DNA from 2 places in the Stenotrophomonas sp. Steno-C18 genome. Region 2 is predicted to be linked to the other one. Evidence: predicted binding sites of a transcription regulator. Region 2 holds the regulator's gene; the other holds the start of a gene.
What was found. Region 2 encodes FliA, which starts transcription of late flagellar genes. Its sites were predicted from a motif close to TAAAGTTTNNCNNNCNNNGGCCGATAA; they were not measured.
Positions count from the first base shown of each region.

Region 1: the regulator FliA is predicted to act here: its motif matches at 1,235-1,261, upstream of AC06FE_RS03115 (methyl-accepting chemotaxis protein).

Region 1 covers NZ_JBWJOX010000001.1:665,925-669,664, forward strand. Annotated here, with positions in the region: gene AC06FE_RS03115 (methyl-accepting chemotaxis protein) at 1-1,182, opposite strand, end outside; gene AC06FE_RS03120 (hypothetical protein) at 1,611-2,201, opposite strand; gene AC06FE_RS03125 (hypothetical protein) at 2,266-2,544, shown strand; gene AC06FE_RS03130 (hypothetical protein) at 2,963-3,217, shown strand; gene AC06FE_RS03135 (low affinity iron permease family protein) at 3,214-3,636, shown strand.
Region 2 covers NZ_JBWJOX010000012.1:91,989-95,728, reverse strand. Annotated here, with positions in the region: gene AC06FE_RS18695 (chemotaxis protein CheA) at 1-773, opposite strand, end outside; gene AC06FE_RS18690 (protein phosphatase CheZ) at 777-1,397, opposite strand; gene cheY (chemotaxis response regulator CheY) at 1,397-1,789, opposite strand; gene AC06FE_RS18680 (RNA polymerase sigma factor FliA) at 1,803-2,549, opposite strand; gene AC06FE_RS18675 (MinD/ParA family protein) at 2,546-3,430, opposite strand; gene flhF (flagellar biosynthesis protein FlhF) at 3,417-3,740, opposite strand, start outside.

The sequences.
Region 1 (3,740 bases), on a different contig from region 2:
CATCTGGTTGAGGTTGTCGATCATCTCGCGAAAGCTGTGACTGAAGCCACCTGCGGCGCCGCGCTGAGAGAAGTCTCCCGCCGCAGCGGCTTGGACCAGCCGACGAATCTCCTCGTTGATGGCCAGCATGTTCGTCCGCGTAGTCTCCATGGCCTCGGTAATGGCGGCCTGATCGCCTGGGAGCAGCGGCATGCGAGCGCTCATGTCCCCGACGGCATAGTGCTGGGCAATGCCTACGATCTGCGAGGTTACTGCGTTGGAGCGCTCCACCATGCCGTTCGTGTCGCCGACCAGTTCACCAAAGGCACCTGGATGGAGGGACTCATCGATGCGGTGCGACGTCCGCCCTTCGGCCTGGGCCGACGCCATTGCCTTTTGATCCGCAATCAGGCCCTTGATGCGCTCCTGCATCGATCGCATGCTTTCAAGCAAGGCACAAGTCTCGTCTCGGCCTTCCACCTTGATAACGTTTTCAACGTTGCCCGACGCAATGGCGGTTGCGGTCTTAGTCGCCTCGCCCAATGGTATGGTCAGGCTTCTCGTGATGGTGATTGCCAATGCGATGCTGAGCAGGACCGCCAAGACCCCAGCGGCGACCAACATCTTCCGGGCGCTTGCTGCAACGGCCTGAGCGTCTTGGTAGCTCGCGTCAGCCAAGCGCTCCTGAAGCTCTGCGTTGGCGAAGATGGCCGCCTGCCATTCGTCGAGCAGGGCGTCTCCTTCACTAAGCAGCTTCGTTGCCGTCGCCACGTCGCCGTGCGTCGCAGCTTCGACGACCGCATCGTTGACCCGGCGAGCCGCAAGCCGCTTCTCGGTGATCACTGCACGAATCTTTTTTCCTTCTTCATCGGCAGGCGTTGCATACAGAGCGTCGCGGGCCTTGTCATAAATGGCCCTTTGCTCACCGATCTCTTTCAGCAGGGATGCTTGGATCTTCTTGTCCTGCAGCATGATCAGCTCGCGCAATGAAATGCTGATCTGCATGTTTGCACTAGCCATCGTCTTGGAAAGACGGATGCGCTCCATGCTCTCTTTCACGATGGTGTCCATGCTGGTCTCGGCGCGAGACAGCGCCCAAAGGCCAGATGCCACGATCGACATCGCCACCGCGATCAACACCACGAAGGCCGCACCCAATCGGGTGCCGACCCTGTATCGCATCAAGAAATTCTTCACATTCATACCTCTCATGGGGGGAGGAGCACGCTCCTGGCCGACAGCGTCGGCGAGCGAGTGATCGGCCCCACGAAGAACAACCTTAATGCGCCCCATTTATGCAGCTATTTCGCAGAAATTGGCTCACTTAGCGGGCAAATGTCCGCTTTTGACCACAAATAGCACCATTTCAGACAACAGACATCCATCTAGGAGACAGGATTTGTCGCCCGATAGCGACCAACTATCGAAATTGGAGAGCACATGTATCTTTCGTTTGTCCACCATCGGTTGAGGTGAGCATGGCACTGACTTGGAACATGCACTGGTGCTGGGCGACGCCCCGGTAGGTCATACGTGTGGGCGCACCATTAAAGTCGGCGATGACAGTTGAACGGTACGCCCTGGCCAGCCTTAAGGCGCTTCCGCTTCCTAGAGCGCTCCGAGGTCTTTGATCACCGACTGACCTCGCTGAAGGAACCCAGCAGCAACCTTCCCCCTGCCACCTTTCGCCCGATGCGCTCGTTGAGCCGATTGGCCTGCAGCCGGCCCGCCTCAAACAGGGCCGGGGTGGCCATCGAGGGCGGCCAGGCCTGGAAGGGCTCACCGGGCGACGAGAGCTGCCCCGTGATCGGCTGGACCACTGCGGGCACCGCCGCGTCGTGTTTGGCATAGGCGGTGGCCATCATGCGTCCGTTCTTGGGGGACCATCCGCCCAGCACCAGCTCGGTGGTGCAGTATTCTGCCGGCAAGCCCGCTTCAGCCACGGCCTTGGCGTAGTTCGGCCAAAGCTGGTCAATGACCCGCCCCAACTCCGCTGCTAGCTGTTCCAGGGTGAAGTCCGCTCGAAAACTGGCCTCCAACGAAAGCTGGTAGATGCGCAGGAAGAACTGGGCCGACCCTCGGGTCGCCAGCAAGATTTGGTGCTGAGGAATGAGCAGCACCTTTGCCCCCGCCGAAGCTTGACCGCTTATGGCGTCCTCCGCCCAGGTATCCACCGTCACAACCAACTGGTCAGCGCTCAGCAAAACGTTGAGGATGCTCATGGGTAAAGTCTGGCGGCCTTTCCCCCACTATCCAATCTTGCCCCCACACCTGTCGAGCCCTCCTATGGAACTTTCCCTAGAACAGCTGGCCGCGCGCCTTGAGGCATGCGAGGCCGACCTGGAAGCCCACCGCGGCTACATCAAGGCCCTGGAATATGGGCTGCGGGCGGTCATCGCCAGCCACCCGAACCCGCAAGTGCTTTCACTGGCATGGGGGATGACGCTCGCTGGCGCTGCAGATGCCCACGCAGGAGAAGAGGGGTTTGCCTTCAACGGGGCTATGCAGCAGGCAATGCGCAACTTAACCCGTGAAGTAGTAGTTGGTGACGTGGGAGCCGGCTAGCAAGCGGTTACAGGTAGTGACCACTGTCGGGGCCGATTACTCGGTCAGCTGCACGGAAGGTTTGTCTGAACTGCACGATATGGTCCCTGCAGCAAGGCGCTTTGCTCCAGAAGCAGTCAGCCGTCCTCTCCGCGATGCATTCGCAGGTATCAATCCAAGGCCGTTGGCACCGACGAACCTATCCGCGCTGCTCTGCCTGTATGCGTCGCCGGGCAACACGGATTTCGCGCCGGCAAATTTTATAGGGCTGGGCCCGGCCTTGGCGCCCCCATCGAGGCGCCAGCGACAGGGCAAGTGTTAACGATTGTTGCCTGAAGGCTTGACGCCACGTTGCCTCACTCTTGATGGGACCGATCACGGCGGAGTTCCTATGCTAGGCACGCCACCTCAACAGTGGCGCCCAACCTGGAGACACAACATGCATCGCGATCAGAAAGACCTTCCTCTCCCAGAGCAGGAAGCTCAGGAAACCAATCCGGTCAGCCCGCTGCAGGCGAAGCTGCACAACCACCGCAATCATGACGAAGCACTGCAGGAGACCTTCCCCGCCAGTGATCCCATTTCTCCGTTCGTCGCCGCGCCAACTCCGGAACAAAAAGAGAAGCGTCTCGGAGAGCGCGTCAAACTGCCAGATCGTCGACCGGATGAGGAGGCCGCGGGAGGAGACCAGTGATCCGCCGCGGATTTGCGCGCGTAGCGGCTGCAACGGCGCGCTTGTCTGGCAGCCTCGGCGCGTTCGTCGCGGCGCTGGGCGTGATCATCACCTGGGCCGCTAGCGGGCCCGCATTCCACTTCAATGACACGTGGCAGCTGGTGGTGAACACTGGCACCACCATCGTCACCTTTCTGATGGTGTTCTTGATTCAGCACACGCAAAACGCAGATACCGCCGCGTTGCACATCAAACTGGATGAACTGATCCGGGTCAGCAAGGGCGCCAACCAGGAGTTGTTGAACCTGGAGTCGATGGAACCGACGCACCTTGAGGAAATCCGCCAGCGCTACGAGGCGCTAGCGAAGACAGCCGCTGATATCAAATCCAAGAAGGAGCGATGCATGCCTTGCGATGGAGACTCGGCTGCAAAGGCCTGAACAGTGCTGCTTTGACGCTGTGCACGCGCTTACAGCTGCCCTGACGAAAGGCCCCGCTCCGCGGGGTCTTCCAGCCACTCCGGTGGCGGTGGGCCGGCGCAGCG
Region 2 (3,740 bases):
CGGTTGCGTGAGAGCACCAGTTCGCCGATCAGGTTGACGATGGCATCCAGGCGCTTGGTGTCCACGCGCACGGTGTGCTCGGGCTCGCTGGCCTTGGCCGGTGCGGCCGCCGGCTTGGCCGCCGCGGTGGGGCGCGCGGCCGGGGCAGGCGCCGGGCGGGGCGCTGCCGGAGCCACTGCCGGAGCGGCGGACGTGCCGGGCGCGGCACTGCCGTGCAGCGTGTCGAGCAACGCCTCGAATTCGTCTTCGGTGATCAGGTCATCGGCGGGTTTGGCGGGCACCGCCGACGGCGCGCTCTTGCCGTGCAGGCTGTCGAGCAGGGCCTCGAACTCGTCCTCGGTGATCAGGTCACCGGCCGGCGCGACCGGTGCCGCGACCGGTGCCGGTACCGGTGCGGTACCGACGTCGAACTGCGCGATCAATGCCGCCGGCGCGTGGCCCGGCTCGGTGCCGGAGGACACCGCGTCGAGCATGGACTGCAGCCAGTCCAGCGATTGCTGGGCGGCATCGAAGTGATGGGCCAGCAGTTGCGCCTTGCCCGAGCGGGCCATGCCCAGGGTTTCCTCGGCGGCATGGCACAGCTCCACCATTGGCGTGATCGACAGGAAGCCGGCGCCGCCCTTGAGCGTGTGGAAGCCGCGGAACACCGCGTTGAGCTGGTCGGTGTCTTCCGGTGCCTGCTCCAGCGTCACCAGCTGCTCGCCCAGGCGATCGAGGATCTCCTGGGCTTCGATGATGAAATCGGCGGCGATGTCGTCGGCGAAGGCACTCATGGCTTACAGCCCCAGGTCCGACAGCAGGTCGTCGGCGTCATGCTGGCTGACCGCGTGGCGGTCCAGGCCATTGACCGCCGGACCGGCCAGGCCGGCGTTGCGCACGTCTTCCTCGGCCGGGGGCAGGCCCAGCGCACCAAAGCCCTCGTGCACGCGGCGCACGATGCCCACCACGCGGCGGATGATCTGACCGGTCAGGTCCTGGTAGCTCTGGGTCAGCGCCACTTCGGTGAGGTTGTGGCGGATGCGGTCCAGCAGCTGGTCCTGGTCGGCGTTGAGGCCTCCGGCGCGCAGCCGTTCGGTCAGCTCGCGGCATTCCTCGGCCAGGTCCAGGGTGCGGTGGGTGGCCTTTTCGGTCATCTCCACCACGTGGTCCAGGCGCGCGCAGGCATCGTCCAGCTCGCCGGCTTCGCTGGGCACGCTGGGCAGCTCGCCCAGTGCCTGGCCCAGCTCGCGGGCCAACCGGCCCAGCCCGGCCACCATTGGCTGCGCGCGCAGCGCGGCCAGGGCGTCGATTTCCTGGCGCCAACGGGTTTCATCACCGTTTTCCAGCGCGGCCAGCGCATCCTGCAGGCGCTGGATCAGGGCCGATTTGTCGCTCAGCGTCTCGACAGGCAGGTCCATCAGGCGCTCGCCGTCAGTCGTTCGAAGATCTTGCCCAGCTTCTCTTCCAAGGTCTGCGCGGTGAACGGCTTGATGATGTAGCCGTTCACGCCGGCCTGGGCGGCTTCGATGATCTGCTCGCGCTTGGCTTCGGCGGTGACCATCAGCACCGGCAGGGTCTTGAGCTTGGCATCGGCGCGGATGGCCTTGAGCAGCTCGATGCCGGTCATCACCGGCATGTTCCAGTCGGTGACCACGAAATCGAACGGCTGGCTCTGCAGCATGGCCAGCGCGGCATGCCCGTCCTCGGCTTCAGCGGTGTTGGTGAAGCCCAGGTCGCCGAGCAGGTTCTTGACGATACGACGCATGGTCGAGAAATCGTCGACGATCAGGATGCGCATGTTCTTGTTCAAAAGGAATTCCTCTTCATGGTTCCTCGAAGCCGGCGTCGGCCGACTCGAAAATCTTCAGCCGACCACGCAGGCGCAGCGTGGCCTGGCCGTGGATCTGGCAGACGCGCGACTCGCTGACACCGAGCACCGCGCCGATCTCTTTCAGGTTCAGTTCCTGCTCGTAGTAGAGCGAGAGCACCAGCTGTTCGCGCTCGGGCAGCTGGCTGATGGCCCTGCCCAGTTCGGCACCGAACTGGCTGCGTTCGAGCATCTGCTGCGGGGTGGGGCCGCCGGTGGCCGGGGTGTCCAGCTCGCCCTGGTCCTCGATGCGCGACTCCAGGCTCAGCACCTGGCCGCGCGAGGCATCCTCGACCAGCCGCATGTACTCGGGCAGCGGCATTTCCATCGCCTCGGCCACCTCGGTGGCGCTGGCGGCACGGCCGCTGGCCTGCTCGAGGCGACGAATGGTGGCCGCGGCATCGCGGGCGCGACGGTGCACCGAGCGCGGTACCCAGTCGCCACGCCGGATCTCGTCGATCATCGAGCCGCGGATGCGGATCGAGGCATAGGTCTCGAACGAGGCGCCCTGTTCGGCGTCATAGCTGCGCGAGGCCTCGATCAGGCCCATCATGCCAGCCTGGATCAGGTCGTCGACCTCCACGCTGGCGGGCAGGCGCGCGGCCAGGTGGTGGGCGATGCGGCGCACCAGGTCGGCGTGCTGGGCAATGCACTCGTTGGCCGCATTGCGCTGGACTTCACGGTAATGGGCCGTTGCGTTCATGCGCTCACCTTCTGCTGGATGATGCGTTCCAGGAAGAACTCGACGCCGCCGCGCGGGGTGGTGGGGGCCTGCCAGCGCGCGGTGCGGCGGGCGATCTCCTGGATGGCCAGGGCGGCCGGTGCCGACGGGTACAGCTTCACCACCGGCTGCTGGCGCTGCACCGACACGCGCAGCCAGTCGTCCTGCGGCACGCAGCCCAGGTAGTTGAGCGAGACGTCGATCAGGAACTTCTCGCAGACGCGCACCAGCTTCTCGTACAGGGCGCGGCCTTCGTTGGGATCACGGGCCATGTTGGCCACGACCTGGATGCGGTCCACGCCGCGCTCGCGCGAGAGCACCTTGATCAGCGCGTAGGCGTCGGTGATGGAGGCCGGCTCGTCACAGACCACCACCACGGTGTCCTGCGCGGCCTGGCAGAAGGTCAGCACGCTGTCGGTGATGCCGGCGGCGGTGTCGATGATCATCACGTCCAGGTCGCGTTCCAGCTCGGAGAACGCGTTGACCAGGCCTACGTGCTCGGCCGGCGCCAGTTCGGCCATGTGGCGGCGGCCGGACGCGGCCGGCACCACCAGCACCCCGTTCGGGCCCTCGATGATCACTTCCTCCAGCGTGCAGCGCCCGGCGACCAGGTCGGCCAGGGTGTGCTTGGGCTGCAGGCCCAGCACCACGTCGATGTTGGCCAGGCCCAGGTCGGCGTCCAGCAGCAGGGTGCGCTTGCCCATGCCGGCCAGTGCCACGGCCAGGTTGGCCGAGACATTGGTCTTGCCGACGCCGCCCTTGCCGCCGGTGACGGCGATGGTGCGCACCGGTCCTGCGGGCTCGCGCCGGGTGGCCGCGAGCGGGAAGGTGTGGGTCAGCTTGGCGTACTCACGCGACTGCATTGTTGAACTCCGGGTTGCAGGGCATATCGGCCGCGCGGCGCAAATCTTCAAGGCGAAGTACGAGATTGGCCGCCGAGGCCCGGTGCAGGTCCTCCGGCACGTCCTGGCCGTCGGTGACCCAGGTCACCGGCAGGCAGTGGTCCACGGCGATGGACAGGGCCGAGCCGAAGCGGCCGGTCTCGTCCAGCTTGGTCAGCACCACGCCCTGCGGGTTGGCGGCGCTGAAGCGGCGCACCACCTCATCCATGTCCTGGAAGGAGGTGTTGGCCGGCAGCACCAGCAGGGTGCGGATCTGGCCGGCGGCGCGCAG